DNA from 4 places in the Streptomyces sp. AF1A genome. Region 3 is predicted to be linked to each of the others. Evidence: riboswitches for the same ligand, from Rfam matches in the RefSeq annotation. Region 3 holds a riboswitch; each other region holds the start of a gene.
What was found. Region 3 has a riboswitch for cobalamin ahead of ACLU3S_RS12280 (ribonucleoside-diphosphate reductase subunit alpha). Riboswitches for the same ligand answer to the same signal wherever they lie in the genome.

Region 1 (4,186 bases), on a different contig from region 3:
AGGGCCGGGCGTGGGGGCCGGTCCCCGGCGTCTTCGCCTTCGGCGGCGGAGGGGGCGCGAGCGACTTCCCGCGGCCCTGGTACCAGCGCGGCCGTGTCCCCGGCGGCACCGCGCGCCGGGCGACGCCCGACGTGGCGCTGGAAGGCGACGGGGCACTGCCCGTCCTCGTCGGGCTCACGGACGCCGGGACCTACCATCTCGTCGGGTTCGGCGGCACGTCGGCGGCCGCGCCCGCCTTCGCCGCCGTCCAGGCCGACGCCCAACAGGCCTCCGGACACCGGCTCGGCTTCGCCAACCCGCTCCTGTACGCCCTCGCCGCATCCCACGCCCATGTGTTCCACGACGTCACCGACCACCCCGCGAACGCGGGGACGGCGCCCCTGACCGTGGTACGCGACGAGGGCCCCGGCGTCGACACGGCCGGGGGCGCCCAGCGCTATCTCCTCTACACCCTCGGCCACGACTTCGGCCTCCATGCCCGCCGCGGCTACGACGACGCCACCGGTCTCGGCTCCCCGACCACCGGCTACCTGCGCTGGTTCCGGCACCCCGAGCTCGCCCCGAGGCCGGCGGGCGCCACTCCCTGATCCGGCTGCAACCCCGCCACAGCCCCGCCACAGTCCCGCATCAAACCGGCACGAACGGCCCGACCCCGGCCGAACCCACCGGAATGGAACGGAGCGGACCGGAAGACGCTAACCCAGCCGCCCCAGCCCCCTTACCAGCCCCTCCGCGTCCGCCAGGACCTCGACCTCCCGCGGGGACATCGTCGGGTTGGCCGCCCGCCGTCTGCGGGCCTCGGCCAGGCCGGAGGCCGTGAGGTCCGCCGGGTCGGTGAGCAGGCCGGTGAGGACGGCTCGGGCCGGTTCGCCCAGCGCGTCGTCGGCGAGGGCGACCTGGGCGAGGATCAGCGCCGACATGCCCCAGTCCAGGCCGGGGTGGCCGTCCTCGGCGTTGGACCAGTCGATGACGCGGGGGCCGTCCGGGGTGAGCATGACGTTGTCGGGGTGCAGGTCGAGGTGGAGCACGCGCAGGTGCGGGGCGGTCGCGTCCCGGCCCGGTACCGCGTGCAACTGCCGCAGCAGCCGGGCGAGGAGGGTGCCGGCCTCCGTCGCGCCGACCTGGCCGGCCAGCAGGGCGCCGAGCAGCGTCGGGCCGGACAGCCGCTCCAGGACGAGGTCGGTGGGCGAGGCGGAGGGCCGTACCCGGGGCGCCGGATAGCCGTGCCGGCGCACGTGGGCCATCACGGCGCCCTCGGCGGCCGCGTCCCCCCAGCCCTCGCGGTCCCGGCGCAGCACCCACGCCTCGTCGATCTCGTACACGTCGGCCGTACGGCCCGAACCCAGCAGTCTCCCCGTGGTCGTCATGACCGTGACCCTAGTCACCGCCCCGATGTGCGCACAGCCACCCGTCGGGCCGCGCGCGGCTGCCGGTAAAGTGGCGGAGTCGTCATCACAACCCGTACAGGGGAAAGCCGGTGCAATTCCGGCGCTGACCCGCAACCGTGAACCGTGCCGCGCACGGTGAGCCGGACTGCCCCGGACGGGACGTTGACCGGCTCACGTGCGCCGGCGGCCCGCCGCGCACGGCACCGTCGAGGTCTACGGAGCCGAGCCGCCCGGGGCCCTCCCGTGCGCTGCCCGGCTCCCCGCAGGGAGAGGCAGTCGCCTTCATGAACGTCCGCCGCAGTGCCGCGGCTCTCGCCGCCATAGGCGTGCTGGCCGCCGCAGCACCCGCCACGGCCGCCGGTCCGTCGCCGTCCGCGTCCCCGAAGGTGGCGATCCCCTCGGGCCTGTACGGCGAGTCGGACCCGACCTACGACGGTGTGTGGCGCCAGTCGCTGACCCTGGTCGCCCAGCGGACGCTGGGCTACCGGCCCGCCGCGCGGGCGGTGGACTGGCTCACCGGCCAGCAGTGCGCGAACGGCGCCTTCGCCGCCTTCCGCGCCGCTCCCGCCAAGGCCTGCGACAGCAAGGTCGTGGTCGACACCAACAGCACGGCCGCGGCCGTCCAGGCGCTGCAGGCGGTCGGCGGGCACGGCGGCGCCGTCCGGAAGGCGGTGGACTGGCTGAAGTCCGTGCAGAACAAGGACGGCGGCTGGGGCTACTCCCCCGGCGGGCCCAGCGACACCAACTCCACCTCCGTGGTCATCGGCGCGCTGGCCGCGGCCGGCACGGACCCGGCGGGCCTGCGCCCGTCCGGCAAGTCCCCCTACGACCTGCTGGCCGCCCGGTCCATCCCGTGCGACCAGGACGGCGGCGGCGCCCTCGCCTACCAGCCGGACAAGAAGGGCGCGTTGCTCGCCAACGCGGACGCGACGGCGGCCGGTGTCCTGGGCGCGCTCGGCAAGGGCTTCGTCACCGGGACCGGCAAGTCCCCCGCGCAGGACGGCTGCGCCAAGGCCGGCCACCTCACCCCGGCCCAGGTCGCGGACAACGCCGGCGCCTACCTGGCATCGGCCGTCGCCAAGAGCGGCCACCTGATGTCCGCGCTCCCCGGCGCCAAGGACCAGCCCGACTTCGGCAACACGGCCGACGCGGTCGTCGCCCTCGCCGCGGACGGCCGGACCGGGCCGGCCAAGAAGGCGTACGCCTGGCTGGAGAAGAACGCCACCCAGTGGGCGTCCCAGAGCGGCCCGGCCGCGTACGCGCAGCTGATCCTCGCCGCGCACGCGGTCGGCGCGCAGCCGGGCGACTTCGGCGGCACCAGCCTGGTCCGGTCCCTCAACGACCTCGGTCCCGCCCCGCACATGGACAAGGCCGCCGCACGGCACGCCGAGGCGTCCCGCGACGGCTCGCACGCCGGCGTCTGGTGGGTCGTCGGCGTCGGCCTCGTCGCGGGCATCGGCATCGGCTTCCTGCTCAGCGCCCGGAAGAAGCGGCAGCCGTGACCGCCGTCCGCCGTGCCGCGCCCGTCCTGGTGGCCGCCCTCGCCCTGCTGCTCGGTGCCGCGCCGGCGCAGGCCACCGGCTACCGCTACTGGTCGTTCTGGGAGCGCGGCGGCGGCCACTGGACCTACGCCACGCAGGGCCCGTCGACGGTCCGCCCCGACGACGGCGCCGTGGAGGGCTTCCGCTTCGCGGTGAGCGCGGACTCCGCGGACGCGACCCGGCCGCGCGGCACGGCGGACTTCGGCACGATCTGCGCGGGCACGGCCGCCACGTCCGGCACGAAGCGGGTGGCCCTGGTCCTCGACTTCGGCACACCGGCGGACGCCCCGTCCGGCGAGACCCCGCCCGCCCCGCGCACCGCCTGCGCGCGGGTCCGCCCGGACGCGACGACGGCCGACGCCCTCGCCGCGGTCGCGGGTCCCCTGCGCTACGACTCCAACGCCCTGCTGTGCGCGATCGCCGGGTATCCGCACAAGGGGTGCGGGGAGCAGGTGGCGGCGGGAGAGCCGGCGCGCGGGACCGCTGCCGGCAAGGGCAAGGGCGCCTCGGACGGCGGCCCTTCGCTGGGCCTGCCGATCGGCGCGGCGGCGGTCGCCCTGCTGGCGGGGGCGGCGGTATGGCAGGCGCGGCGGCGCAACCGTGCCTAGCCGGCGCGACCGCGGGCCGTCGTACGGCGGCACCCCGCACCGGCCGGCCGGTGAGCCCGCCGCCCGGCACCCGTACCGTGCCCCCGTGCACCCGGGTGCCTGGTGGCTGTGGGCGATATCCCTCGGCACCGCCGCCACCCGCACCACCAACCCCCTCCTCCTCGCCCTCCTCGTCGTCACATCGGCGTACGTCGTGGCCACGCACCGCTCCCCCGCCCCCTGGTCCCGCTCCTACACCGCCTTCGCCAGGCTCGCCCTCGCCGTCCTCCTCATCCGCCTCGTCTTCGCGGTGGCGCTCGGCTCCCCCATCCCCGGCACCCACCCCGTCCTCACCCTCCCCGAAGTCCCGCTCCCGCACTGGGCGCAGGGCATCCGGCTGGGCGGCACGGTCACCGCGGAGGCGCTCGTCTTCGCCGCGTACGACGGCCTGAAACTGGCCACCCTCCTGATCTGCGTCGGCGCCGCGAACGCCCTCGCCAGTCCGTCCCGCCTGCTGAAGTCGCTGCCCGGCGCCCTGTACGAGACGGGCGTGGCCGTGGTCGTCGCCCTCACGTTCGCGCCCCACCTCATCGCCGACGTCCGGCGTCTGCGCGCCGCGCGCCGGCTGCGCGGCCGCCCGGACCGGGGCGTGCGCGGGCTGCTCCAGGTC
Region 2 (4,186 bases), on a different contig from region 3:
CAGCCCCAGCAGATGCCCGAGGGCGGGGAAGGCCAGCACCGCGGCGATGTTGAAGACGAAGATCGTGGACACGGCGTACGCCACCTCCGCCTCGGCCGCGCCGATGACCGGCGTGACCGCGGCGATCGCGGAGGCGCCGCAGATGCCGGTGCCCACGCCGATCAGCGTCCGCAGGTCGCGGACCACACCCAGGCGGCGCCCGATCCCGTACGCCGCGGCCAGGCAGACCGCGAGGGTCACGATCATCACCGGCAGCGAGCCGGCACCGACCCGCAGCACCTGGCCCAGGGAGAGCTGCGCACCCAGTACCACCACCGCGGCCTGCAGCACCTCGCGCCCGGCGAAGGCGATGCCTGGCCGCAGCCGGTCCGCGGGACGCACCGCGAGCGCCACCAGCACGCCGAGCACGATTCCGCTCACCGGCCCGCCGACGACGGGTGCCAGGCGGCCGACCGCGGTTGCGACGAGGGCGACACCGACGGCGAGGGCGAGCCCGGGCAGCCGGCCGGCGAAGCCTGCAAGTCGCGCGGCCAGGCGCGGAGGGCGGGTGGTGGCTGATCGGGGGAGGCTGGCGTCCTTCATGATCACCATCCTGGGCGGCGCGACGCACGCTCTGTAGTCCCCGATCGAGCAGGAGGTCATAGCGCAGACGCATGACTGGCTCATACGCTGGCGCTGTGACAGACTCCTCGGCGCCGCTTTCCCGTCCCGTCCCCGTCCCCCCGCGCACGCCCGACCTGGAGTCGCTGCGGCTCCTCGTCCTCGTGGCCGACCTGGGGAGCCTGGGCCGGGCCGCCGAGCGGCTGCGGATCTCCCAGCCGTCCGCCAGCCGCCGGCTGTCCACGCTGGAACGCGGGCTGGGGCTGGTGCTGGTCGACCGGACCCGCCGCGGCTCCCGGCTGACGCTGGCCGGGCAGGTGGTCGCCGGACACGCCCGGCGGGTCATGGACGAGCTGGACGAACTGCTCGCCGGGGCGGTCAGGCTGCGTGACCGGCGGGAGGCCGAACTGCGCGTCGCGGCGAGCCTGACCATCGCGGAGTACCTGCTGCCGGCCTGGATCAGCGAACTGCGCGCCCGTCGGCCCGAGTTGTACATCGGGCTGCAGGTGACCAACAGCGGGCACGTGCCCGAGCTGGTCGAGTCGGGCGAGGCCGACGTCGGGTTCATCGAGGGGCCCCACCTGTCCCGCGTGATGTCCACGCGGCAGGTGGCCGAGGACCGGCTCGTCGTCGTGGTCGACCCCGCACACCCGTGGGCACGGCGACGCGAACCGCTGTCGGCACAGGAGCTGTCCCGTGCGCCGCTGGTGCTGCGCGAGAGCGGTTCCGGCACCCGGCAGACCCTGGACCGCGCCCTGCACCTGGCCGGCTGCGAACGCGTGCGGCCCCTGGTGGAGCTCGGCTCGACGGCCGCCGTGCGCGGCGCGGTGATCGCCGGCACCGGGCCGTCCGTCCTGAGCGAACTGGCCGTCCAGGGCGACATCGCCGAGGGCCGGCTGATCGGCGTGGACGTCGCGGGCGTCGACCTCACGCGCGACCTGCGCGCGGTCTGGCCGACCGGGCGGCGCCTGGTGGGCCCGGCGGCGGAGCTGGTCACAGTGGCACGCCGCGAGGCCACCGGCGAGCGCCGGCCCCTCACGTAGAGCCTGCCGGCGGGCAACCGGCCCGAGGGAAGACACGCGCGCCTTCGTCGTGCGGGCGTCCACCAAAAGCCCATGAGGAAGATCACGTCGGGCGGACGCGGTCTTGGCCGCGCCCACGCCACACGGTACGGTCTGTCCGATATCGACGACGGCGAGACGGAAGCCGGTGGGAATCCGGCACGGTCGCGCCACTGTATGCGGGGCGCCCTCCTGGGGCGTTGCGTGAGTCAGACCCGTGGCCGTCGTCCTGTGCACCACCGAGATGGGACGCGAACTCCCAGAGGAGGTTCTGCCATGGCGCAGACCGTCGCTCAGCCGACAGCCACCACTCCCGCCATCCCCGCCAAGCTTCCGCTGAAGGCGATAGCGCCCTGGGCGGTCTTCTTCGGCATCCTGATGCTGGTCCTGCTCTACTTCGTGGGCGCCGAGCAGGGTGCCACCTCCGTGTTCAACGGCACCGGCGTCCACGAGTGGGTGCACGACGCCCGTCACCTGCTCGGCTTCCCCTGCCACTGAGCCCGGGGGAGAGCACACGCTCATGAACTCGGCAACGGTAAGGGGCCTCCTCGTGCGGGGCATGCTCGCCGGCCTCGCGGCCGGCGTGCTCGCCCTCGTCGTGGCCTACCTCCTCGGTGAGCCGAGCGTCGACAGGGCGATCGCCTTCGAGGACGCCCACTCCCACGAGCACGAGATGGAGGTCGTCTCCCGCTCCCTGCAGTCCACCGCCGGTCTGGCCACCGGCGTCCTCGTCTACGGCGTCGCCTTCGGCGGCATCGCCGCGCTCGCCTACTGCGTCGCGCTCGGCCGCGTCGGACGCTTCACTCCGCGGGCGACCGCGCTGCTGCTGTCCGGCTGCGCCCTGCTCGCCGTCTACGTCGTGCCGTTCCTGAAGTACCCGGCCAACCCGCCCTCGGTCGGTGAGCCCGACACCATCGGCAGGCGGACCGCCCTGTACTTCCTGATGATGCTGCTCAGCGTGCTCCTCGCGGTGTTCGCGACCATCCTGGGCAAGCGCCTCGCGCCCCACCTGGGCACCTGGTGGGCCACGGTCGTCGCGGTGGCCGCGTTCGCCGCGCTGGTCGGCCTGGCCTACGCGTTCCTGCCCGTCGTCAACGAGGTGCCGAAGGACTTCCCGGCCACCCTGCTGTGGCGCTTCCGGCTCTCCGCGCTGGCCGTCCAGTCCGTCCTGTGGGCCGGCTTCGGCCTGCTCTTCGGTGAACTGGCGGAATGCCTGCTGAACCCCAAGCCGGCAACAGCCCCGGGCGGCAACGGGGTTCCGGCCGCGCACTGATTCCTTCCGGACCACAGAGGGCTCATCGGAATCATCCGAAGAGCCCTCTGGCGTTCTTTGGACAGCGAGTCGCACGGAAGAGCGGGTACGGCTCGGCAGGCGGCTCGGCCGGACGCGAACCACCCGGCCGGGGGGCAGAGGAACGGAGCGGTCACAACTCCCGGCCGTGCCGCATCCTCCCCGGTGGCCGTGAGGCAGCGGGTCGGCGGCGCTGCCGCGCCGTCACCGGCATCCCGCGTCCGGAACGCCGGCGGCCGCGTTCCCGTCGGCGTCCGGCACGGCCAGGGGGCGCCCCAGCCGCAGATTCCAGCGCCCGGCCCGGCCGCTGAGTTCGGTCACCGTGAGCGGTGCCACATCGAGGCGCCAGAAGACAGCGGCGGGCAGGTCCAGCGCTTCAGTGATCGCCGCCCGCACCACCTCCGGCTCGACCACGGCGAGCACACGACCCTCGAGGGCCCCCGCTCCCTCCAGCCACCGCGCGACCCTCTCGCACAGGGCCTGCACGGACTCGCCGCCGTGCGGTGCGCTGCCCGGGTCGGTGAGCCAGCGGGCCACGGCGTCCGGCTCGGCAGCCGCGACCGCCTCCAGCGCGCGACCTCGCCAGCGGCCCACGTCCAGGCCGTCCAACTCCGGCGTCGCCACGCCGTCGAGGCCGAGTGCGGCCGCCGTCTCCCGGCAGCGCACACTCGGGGACGCGACCACGTGCGCGGGCACGGGCAGCGACCCGGCGGCCGCTCGGGCGCGGGTCGCGCCGAGGTCGTCGATCGAGTCTCCGTCGTAGAACAGGGCCCGCCGCAGCGAGGCGCTCGTGGCGGGTGAGACGAAGGCGACGCGGCTGGTCACGTGGCTGCTCCTGCTGTCGGTGTCATGGGACGAGGGTGTCCGCCGCGTACAGCATCCGCGGACGCGGGTCCGGGCCGACGGCCGGGTGCCCCAGGGGTGGATGCCGTTGACGGGTGCGCGAGAACAGCTTCGTCCGACGTCGGCCCGGTGGGAAAGAGCGCCGGGATCACGAGGGGGGAGGGGTGGTACGCGGGGTCAGCGAGCGGAGAAGCCTCCATCCACAGTGATCACAGCCCCGGTCACCTGCCGGCTCTCGTTCGAGGCCAGCCAGACCGCGGAGTCGGCGACGTCCTCGGGTTCGATGAGGGCGTTCATGGGCTGGTCCCGCATGAAGATCTGTTCGTGCTCGTCGACGGGTACGTCCAGGGACCGGGCGATCTCGGCGAGCATGCGGCCCTCGACATGGGGG
Region 3 (4,186 bases):
GCCCCGGCGCTGATCGCGTTCGTCAAGGACGCGCTGATCTACATCGTCATCGCGGTGGCGATCATCTACATCCCGATCAAGCTGGGCGGGTTCGACGACATCTTCGCCAAGGCCGGCCACGCCTTCAGCCAGGTCAACCCGGCCACGGGCAAGCCGCGCGGCGCGCTCGCCCCGCCGGAGGCCGGCCAGTGGACGTACGCCACCCTGGCGCTCGGCTCCGCGCTCGCCCTGTTCATGTACCCGCACTCGATCACCGCGACGCTCTCCTCGAAGAGCAGGGAGGTGATCCGGCGCAACACCACGATCCTGCCGCTGTACTCCCTCATGCTCGGCCTGCTGGCCCTGCTGGGCTTCATGGCGATCGCGGCCGGGGTGAAGGTCACCAACGGGCAGCTGGCGATCCCGCAGCTGTTCGAGAACATGTTCCCGGACTGGTTCGCCGGCGTGGCCTTCGCCGCCATCGGCATCGGCGCCCTGGTGCCCGCGGCCATCATGTCCATCGCGGCGGCGAACCTGTTCACCCGCAACATCTACCGGGACTTCATCAACCCGGACGCCACGCCGAAGCAGGAGGCGCAGGTCTCCAAGATCGTGTCGCTGCTGGTGAAGGTCGGCGCCCTGATCTTCGTCCTCACCATGGACAAGACGGTCGCCATCAACTTCCAGCTGCTCGGCGGCATCTGGATCCTGCAGACCTTCCCGGCCCTGGTCGGCGGCCTGTTCACCCGCTGGTTCCACCGCTGGGCGCTGCTCGCGGGCTGGGCGGTCGGCATGGTGTACGGCACGGTCGCCGCGTACGGCGTCGCCTCCCCGACGCAGAAGCACTTCGGCGGCTCCGCGAAGGACATCCCGGGCATCGGCGAGATCGGCTACATCGGCCTGACGGCCTTCGTGCTCAACGTCGTGGTCACGGTGGTCCTCACCTTCGTCCTGAAGGCCCTGAAGGCCCCCGAGGGCCTCGACGAGACCCGGCCGGAGGACTACACGGCCGACGCGGGCGACCCGGGCGTCCAGGTGGAACTGCCGCCCGCGACGGCGGGCGCCGGTCACTAGGCCCCCCTCGTACGACGGGCCGCCGGAGGGATCCGGCGGCCCGTTGTCGTACCCGTCCGGCACACTCGGTGCCATGGACATCGTGATCCGGCAGGCCGTGCCCGGCGACTACGCCGCCCTGGGGGAGATCACCGCCCAGGCCTACCTCCGGGACGGGCTGCTCGACTTCGGCGAGAGCGACCGGTACCTGGGCGAGCTGCGCGACGTGGCCAAGCGGGCGGCCGCGGCCGACGTGCTCGTGGCCACCCGGGACGGCACCCTGCTCGGCGGGGTCACCTTCGTGCCGTGCGGCGGCCCCATGGCCGACATAGCCCGCCCGGGCGAGGCCGAGATCCGCATGCTCGCCGTCGACCGCGCGGCCCGCGGCCGGGGCGCCGGCGAGAGCCTGGTGCGCGCCTGCATCGACCGCGCGCGGGCGACACGGGGCTGCACGGCCGTCGTGTTGTCGACCCAGCGGACCATGCACGCGGCCCACCGCATCTACGAGCGCCTGGGCTTCGCCCGCGTACCGGAGCGCGACTGGAACCCGCTCCCGGACCTCGACGACATCACCCTCCTCACCTATGAGTTGACGCTGTGAAGCCGGACCGACACAACATCTGGGGGTGACGCGGCAGCCCGGCACTAGATGTATGCTCATGCTCGCTGTCGCCGCAGGGGAATCCGGTGCGAATCCGGAACTGTCCCGCAACGGTGTACTTGTGCGTGTCTGCGCACAGGAGTCAGTCCGAGGACCTGCCGGCAGCGCACCCGGCCGTCCGGTCCGGGTGCTTTGAGACGTCCGGGCCTCGTGGAGTGGGCCGGTGGACGCGACGCCGTGCGCGCTCGTGGCTGCCCCCTGCCCTCCGCCAGGCCCCGTGCCGAGCGAGGGAGAGCCCCACGTGACGATCGCGCCAGCAGATCCGGTCTCAGCCGGCGGCCTGGAGACCGACGGTCCCGGTGCCGCGGTGCTGCGGACCCTGACCGAGCTGACCGCCGACCTCCCCGACGCCGACCCCGGCCGGGTCGCCGCCGCCGCGCTGCGCGGCCGGTCGGCCCATGCCGACGAGGCGGAGCTGCGCGAGCTGGCCACGGAGGCCGCCGCCGGGCTCATCTCCGAGGACCCCGCCTACTCACGGCTGGCCGCCCGGCTGCTGACCCTCGCCATCCGGGCCGAGGCCGCCTCGCAGGGCGTGACGACCTTCACCCAGTCCGTGGCCGTGGGCCATCGGGAGGGACTCATCGCCGACCGGACCGCCGCGTTCGTACGGCTGCACGCCGAGCGGCTGGACCGGCTCGTCGACCCGGCCGCCGACGACCGCTTCGGCTACTTCGGGCTGCGCACCCTGCACAGCCGCTATCTGCTGCGGCACCCGATCACCCGCAAGGTCGTCGAGACGCCCCAGCACTTCATGCTGCGCGTCGCGGCCGGCCTGGCCGAGGACGACACCGCCCGCTCCGTCGACGAGGTCGCCGCGCTCTACGGGCTCATGAGCCGCCTCGACTACCTGCCCTCCTCCCCCACGCTCTTCAACTCCGGCACCCGGCACCCCCAGATGTCGTCCTGCTACCTGCTGGACTCCCCCCTGGACCAGCTGGACTCCATCTACGACCGCTACCACCAGGTCGCCCGGCTGTCGAAGCACGCCGGCGGCATCGGTCTGTCCTACTCCCGCATCCGTGCGCGCGGTTCGCTGATCCGCGGCACCAACGGGCACTCCAACGGCATCGTGCCGTTCCTGAAGACCCTGGACGCCTCCGTCGCGGCCGTGAACCAGGGCGGCCGGCGCAAGGGCGCGGCCGCGGTGTACCTGGAGACCTGGCACGCCGACATCGAGGAGTTCCTGGAGCTGCGGGACAACACCGGTGAGGACGCTCGCCGTACGCACAACCTGAACCTCGCGCACTGGATCCCGGACGAGTTCATGCGCCGGGTGAACGCCGACGGGCAGTGGTCGTTGTTCTCCCCGGCGGACGTGCCGGAGCTGGTGGACCTGTGGGGCGAGGAGTTCGACGCCGCCTACCGCGCGGCGGAGCGCAAGGGGCTCGCGAAGAAGACCATCCCGGCCCGCGAACTGTACGGCCGCATGATGCGCACCCTCGCGCAGACCGGCAACGGCTGGATGACCTTCAAGGACGCCGCCAACCGCACCGCCAACCAGACGGCCGAGCCTGGCCACGTCATCCACTCCTCCAACCTCTGCACGGAGATCCTGGAGGTCACGAACGACGGCGAGACGGCCGTCTGCAACCTGGGGTCGGTCAATCTCGGCGCGTTCGTGCGCGACGGCGACATGGACTGGGCGCGGCTGGACGAGACGGTGCGCACGGCCATCACCTTCCTCGACCGGGTCGTGGACATCAACTTCTATCCCACCGAGGAGGCGGGCCGCTCGAACGCCAGGTGGCGTCCCGTCGGCCTCGGCGCGATGGGCCTGCAGGACGTCTTCTTCAAGCTGCGCCTGCCCTTCGACTCGCCCGAGGCGAAGCAGCTGTCCACCCGTATCGCCGAGCGCATCATGCTCGCCGCGTACGAGGCCTCCGCCGACCTCGCCGAGCGCAACGGCCCGCTGCCGGCCTGGGAGAAGACCCGTGCCGCGCGCGGCGTGCTGCACCCCGACCACTACGACGTCGAGCCGGCCTGGCCCGAGCGCTGGGCGGCGCTGCGCGAACGCATCGCGGCCGTCGGCATGCGCAACTCCCTGCTCCTCGCCATCGCCCCGACGGCGACCATCGCCTCCATCGCGGGCGTGTACGAGTGCATCGAGCCGCAGGTGTCCAACCTGTTCAAGCGCGAGACGCTGTCCGGTGAGTTCCTCCAGGTCAACTCCTACCTGGTGCAGGACCTGAAGGACCTGGGCGTGTGGGACGCGCGCACCCGCGAGGCGCTGCGCGACTCGGGCGGCTCGGTGCAGGGCTTCGCGTGGATCCCCGAGGAGGTGCGCGCGCTGTACCGCACGGCGTGGGAGATCCCGCAGCGCGGCCTGATCGACATGGCCGCGGCCCGCACCCCGTTCCTGGACCAGGCGCAGTCCCTGAACCTGTTCATGGAGACGCCGACCATCGGCAAGCTCTCCTCGATGTACGCGTACGCCTGGAAGTCGGGCCTGAAGACGACGTACTACCTGCGCTCCCGCCCGGCGACCCGGATCGC
Region 4 (4,186 bases), on a different contig from region 3:
AAGCCGTCCGACTCCAGCGACCCGTGCCAGTGCGTGCCCCAGGTCTGGCCGACCCGGCAGCCGTCGAGGAAGGGCTCCCCGCTGTCGACCGTGGCCACCCCGTGGTGGATCTCGTACCCCTCGACCCGCTCGCCGAGGGCCTCGCCGGACGGCCGGGTCAGGGTCTTCTCGCGGGCGAACCGCACCCGTACGGGCAGCACGCCGAGCCCGGGGACCTCCCCGGCGCGCGACTCGACCGCGTCCTCGATGCGCTCGCCGAGGATCTGGAAGCCGCCGCAGATGCCGAGGACCGGACGTCCCTCGGCGGCCCGTCTCACGAGCGCGTCCGCGAGTCCGCGCTCGCGCAGCCACTGCAGCGCCCGTACGGTCCCGCGCGTGCCCGGAACCACCACCAGATCCGCGTCGGCCAGCTCCTCCGGCCGGTCCACGAACCGCACCACGACGCCCGGTTCGGCGGCCAGCGCGTCCACGTCCGTGAAGTTGGACATCAGCGGGACCGCGCACACGGCGACGCGCAGCACCTCCGCGCCGACCGGGGGAGCGACGGCGGACTCGCGGACGGTGCCGCGCAGCGACACCCTCACGCCGTCCTCCTCGTCGATGCCGAGCCCGTGCCGGAACGGCAGCACGCCGTACGTACGGCGCCCGGTGAGACCCTGGAGCATCTCCAACCCCGGCTCCAGCAGCGAGACATCGCCGCGGAACTTGTTCACCAGGAACCCGGCGACCAGCTCCTGGTCCTCGGGCGAGAGCAGCGCCACCGTGCCGAAGAAGGACGCGAAAACGCCCCCGCGGTCGATGTCCCCCACCACCAGCACGGGCAGCCGCGCGTTCCGCGCGATCCCCATGTTCACGATGTCCGTCCGCCGCAGATTGATCTCGGCGGGCGAACCGGCCCCCTCACAGATCACCGCGTCATACGTGCCCCGCAACTCCTCCAGGCACTCCAGCACGGTCCCCAGCAGCCGCTGCTGCCGCCCCCCGTGGTAGCCGCGCGCGCTCAGCTCGCCCACCGGCTTGCCCAGCAGCACCACCTGGCTGCTCTGCTCGCCGCCCGGCTTGAGCAGCACGGGGTTCATCAGCGCGGTCGGCTCGATCCGGCAGGCCTGGGCCTGCATCGCCTGCGCGCGCCCGATCTCGGCGCCCTCGCGGGTCACGAAGGAGTTGAGCGACATGTTCTGCGCCTTGAACGGCGCCACCTTCACGCCCCGGCGCACCAGCCACCGGCAGATCCCGGCGGTCACGACGCTCTTGCCGGCGTCGGAGGTGGTGCCGGCGACGAGGAGACCACCGTTCACTTCGCACGTCCCTTCACGAGGCGGCGCGCGGCGAGGGTGACGCCGAGCGCGAGCAGGCCGACGCGGCGCGAGAGCCGGACGGCACGGTCGATGTCGGTGACCCGGACCGCACGCCCGGTGGCGCCGTTGAGCACCGGGCGGTGCTCGACGCGGCCGCCGTAGGACAGGGTTCCGCCGAGCCGTACGCCGAGGCCTCCTTCGCGGGCGCCCTCGGCGTACGGCTCGGCGTTGGGGCTCGGGTGCTCCGCCGTGCTCGCCGCGCTGGCCGGCGAGCACGGCGGTCAGCCGGGCCCCCGGCCAGCCGGCGAGGTCGTCCAGCCGGGCGGAGGCCCAGCCGTAGCGGCGGTGGCGGGGGGACCGGTGACCGACCATGGCGTCCAGGGTGTTGACCGCCCGGAAGCCGACGAGCCCCGGCACTCCGGCCACGGCGCCCCACACCAGCGCGCCCACCACGGCGTCGGAGGTGTTCTCGGCGACGGACTCGACCACGGCGCGGGCGATGCCGTCGGCGTCCAGTGCCTGCGGGTCCCGGCCGCACAGGTGGGGCAGCCGGGCGCGGGCCGCCTCGACGTCCCCGCGCTCCAGGGCACGCCCGATGGTCCGCGCCTCCCGGGCCAGCGACGTGCCGCCCACGACCGCCCAGACGGCGGCGGCGGTCAGCGCGACGCGGGCGGCGGGGGAGGGGCGCACGGCGCGTGCGGCAACCGTGCCGAGGGCGACGGCGCCGCCGGCGCACACGGCGGCGTGCACGGCGCCCCAGCCGCGGTGGTCGTGCCACAACGCGCGTTCCACGGCGGCGGCCGCACGCCCGAACGCGGCGACCGGATGCCCGCGGCGGGGATCGCCCAGGAGCAGGTCACCGAGAAGGCCGGCGGCGGCGCCGTACGCGTAAGTGCGATCGGCACCCATCGGCTCAGTCGGCCGTGGGCGCAGGAGCGGTCCTGGTGCGGGTCCTTCGGCAGCCGAGCATCGCGATACGTGTCCTCACTCAGGGTGTCCACGCCCTGGTTCGACGAGATCCGGCGGTGAGAGTTCCTGGCTCCCGGGGTTCTTCCCCGGTGACAGTGGCGGGACCGCGCCGGATTCGCACCGGCTTCCTCTCTGCCGCCGTACATGGCCTGGGCAGTCCACCACGCGCCCCGAACGGCCGTCAACTGGCCGTTGACCTGCGAGGGGAGAGTGTGCCGATCCCCACATCGCGGGGCGGGCGTGACCGCCCGGCACGGCAAAGGCTCCCCTCCGTCAGAAACGGAAGGGAGCCCGGGTGTTGCCCGATGCGCTGCGGTGCGTCAGGACTTGGCGACGATCAGGTGGATGCCGTACACCACCGCCGCCGCGCAGGCCGCGAAGCAGACGTAGGCGCCGGTGACGGCCAGCGCGCCGCCGCCACCCTGGGCCGCGGCCTTCTCGCGGCGGGCCAGGCCGTTGATGCCGAGGGTGAACAGGGCCACCAGGCCCACCGTGAACACGAGGCTGACGCCGAAGACGGAGCCGATGGCCGACCAGTCGATCTTCATGGGGACGCTTCCTTGGTAACCGGGTCAGTGGCCGGGGTCAGACGGCGGCGGCCGGAGGGGCCGCCGGCGCGGCGGGGGCCGGCTCGGTGGCCGGGGCGGGGATGGTGGCCGTCAGGTCCTCGGCGACCGCCCCCGTGGGGGGCGGGGTCACCGCGGCGATGGCGGTGGTGACCACACCGGCCGGCTCCTCGGTGCCGGCGACCACGTTGGTGTGGTCGACGACGTCGCGGCGGGAGTACTTCCAGATCCCGGCGCTGGCGGCGACCAGGAAGACCAGGACGCCGGCGGTGCCCGGGTCGCCCAGCTCCGTGACGGACTCGGCGCCCGCACCGACCAGCGCGGCGGCCGGGAGGGTGAGGACCCAGGCGACGGTCATGCGGGTCGCGGTGGACCAGCGGACCACTCCGCCCTTGCGGCCGAGGCCCGCGCCCATCACCGCGCCGGAGACGACGTGCGTGGTGGAGAGGGAGAAGCCGAGGTGGGAGGAGGCCAGGATCGCGGTCGCGGCGCTGGTCTGGGCCGCGAAGCCCTGGCGCGGCTCCAGATCGGTCAGGCCCGTGCCCATGGTGCGGATGATGCGCCAGCCGCCGATGTAGGTGCCGAGCGCGATGGCCAGGCCCGCGGAGAGGATCACCCAGGTGGGAGGGTTGGAGCCGGGGGCGATGGCGCCGCCCGCGATCAGCGCGAGGGTGATGACGCCCATCGTCTTCTGCGCGTCGTTGGTGCCGTGCGCGAGGGAGACCAGGCCGGCGGAGGCGATCTGGCCGGCGCGGTAGCCCTTGCGGGTGGCCTCGCCCTCGGCGCCGCCGATGCCGTAGGAGAACCGGGTGGCCAGCATCGAGGCGAGGCCCGCCACGACCGGCGCGGCGACGGCCGGGAGCAGCACCTTGGTCACCAGCACCTCACCGTGCACCGCGCCGAAGCCGGCGGAGGCGACGGCGGCGCCTATCAGGCCGCCCATCAGGGCGTGGGAGGAGCTGGAGGGCAGTCCGACCAGCCAGGTCAGCAGGTTCCAGAGGATCGCGCCGACCAGGGCGGCGAAGATGACCTCGGGACGGATACCGCTCTCGTCGACGAGACCCTTGGAGATCGTGTTGGCGACCTCCACGGAGAGGAAGGCGCCGACCAGGTTGAGGGCGGCGGACATGAGTACCGCGAGCTTGGGCTTCATGGCGCCTGTGGAGATGGTGGTCGCCATCGCGTTCGCGGTGTCGTGGAAACCGTTCGTGAAATCAAACGCGAGTGCGGTGACGACCACAATCGCGAGGATCAGCGAGAAGCTTTCCATTTACCCAGGCATTCGTTCGAGGTCATTGGCGCGACGAACGTAGGCAACCTGGGTGAACGGAAGATGAACTGAGTCGGGCGCCG

Region 1: another riboswitch for cobalamin. It lies ahead of ACLU3S_RS26005 (prenyltransferase/squalene oxidase repeat-containing protein); the one in region 3 lies ahead of ACLU3S_RS12280 (ribonucleoside-diphosphate reductase subunit alpha).
Region 2: another riboswitch for cobalamin. It lies ahead of ACLU3S_RS11435 (CbtB domain-containing protein); the one in region 3 lies ahead of ACLU3S_RS12280 (ribonucleoside-diphosphate reductase subunit alpha).
Region 4: another riboswitch for cobalamin. It lies ahead of ACLU3S_RS19330 (cobalamin biosynthesis protein); the one in region 3 lies ahead of ACLU3S_RS12280 (ribonucleoside-diphosphate reductase subunit alpha).

What each region holds. Positions count from the first base shown of each region.
Region 1 is NZ_JBLEBI010000122.1:292-4,477, reverse strand. It holds gene ACLU3S_RS26015 (protease pro-enzyme activation domain-containing protein) at 1-587, shown strand, start outside; gene ACLU3S_RS26010 (phosphotransferase) at 696-1,367, opposite strand; cobalamin riboswitch at 1,427-1,556, shown strand; gene ACLU3S_RS26005 (prenyltransferase/squalene oxidase repeat-containing protein) at 1,673-2,890, shown strand; gene ACLU3S_RS26000 (SCO2322 family protein) at 2,887-3,537, shown strand; partial or broken gene ACLU3S_RS25995 (energy-coupling factor transporter transmembrane component T) at 3,623-4,186, shown strand, end outside.
Region 2 is NZ_JBLEBI010000026.1:47,059-51,244, reverse strand. It holds gene ACLU3S_RS11445 (YeiH family protein) at 1-582, opposite strand, end outside; gene ACLU3S_RS11440 (LysR substrate-binding domain-containing protein) at 678-1,643, shown strand; cobalamin riboswitch at 1,756-1,901, shown strand; gene ACLU3S_RS11435 (CbtB domain-containing protein) at 1,938-2,159, shown strand; gene ACLU3S_RS11430 (CbtA family protein) at 2,182-2,934, shown strand; gene ACLU3S_RS11425 (histidine phosphatase family protein) at 3,157-3,777, opposite strand; gene ACLU3S_RS11420 (SDR family oxidoreductase) at 3,973-4,186, opposite strand, start outside.
Region 3 is NZ_JBLEBI010000030.1:9,089-13,274, reverse strand. It holds gene mctP (monocarboxylate uptake permease MctP) at 1-1,053, shown strand, start outside; gene ACLU3S_RS12285 (GNAT family N-acetyltransferase) at 1,127-1,633, shown strand; cobalamin riboswitch at 1,679-1,811, shown strand; gene ACLU3S_RS12280 (ribonucleoside-diphosphate reductase subunit alpha) at 1,935-4,186, shown strand, end outside.
Region 4 is NZ_JBLEBI010000067.1:3,326-7,511, reverse strand. It holds gene ACLU3S_RS19335 (cobyric acid synthase) at 1-1,298, opposite strand, end outside; partial or broken gene ACLU3S_RS19330 (cobalamin biosynthesis protein) at 1,295-2,207, opposite strand; cobalamin riboswitch at 2,305-2,445, opposite strand; gene ACLU3S_RS19325 (hypothetical protein) at 2,588-2,815, opposite strand; gene ACLU3S_RS19320 (inorganic phosphate transporter) at 2,853-4,103, opposite strand.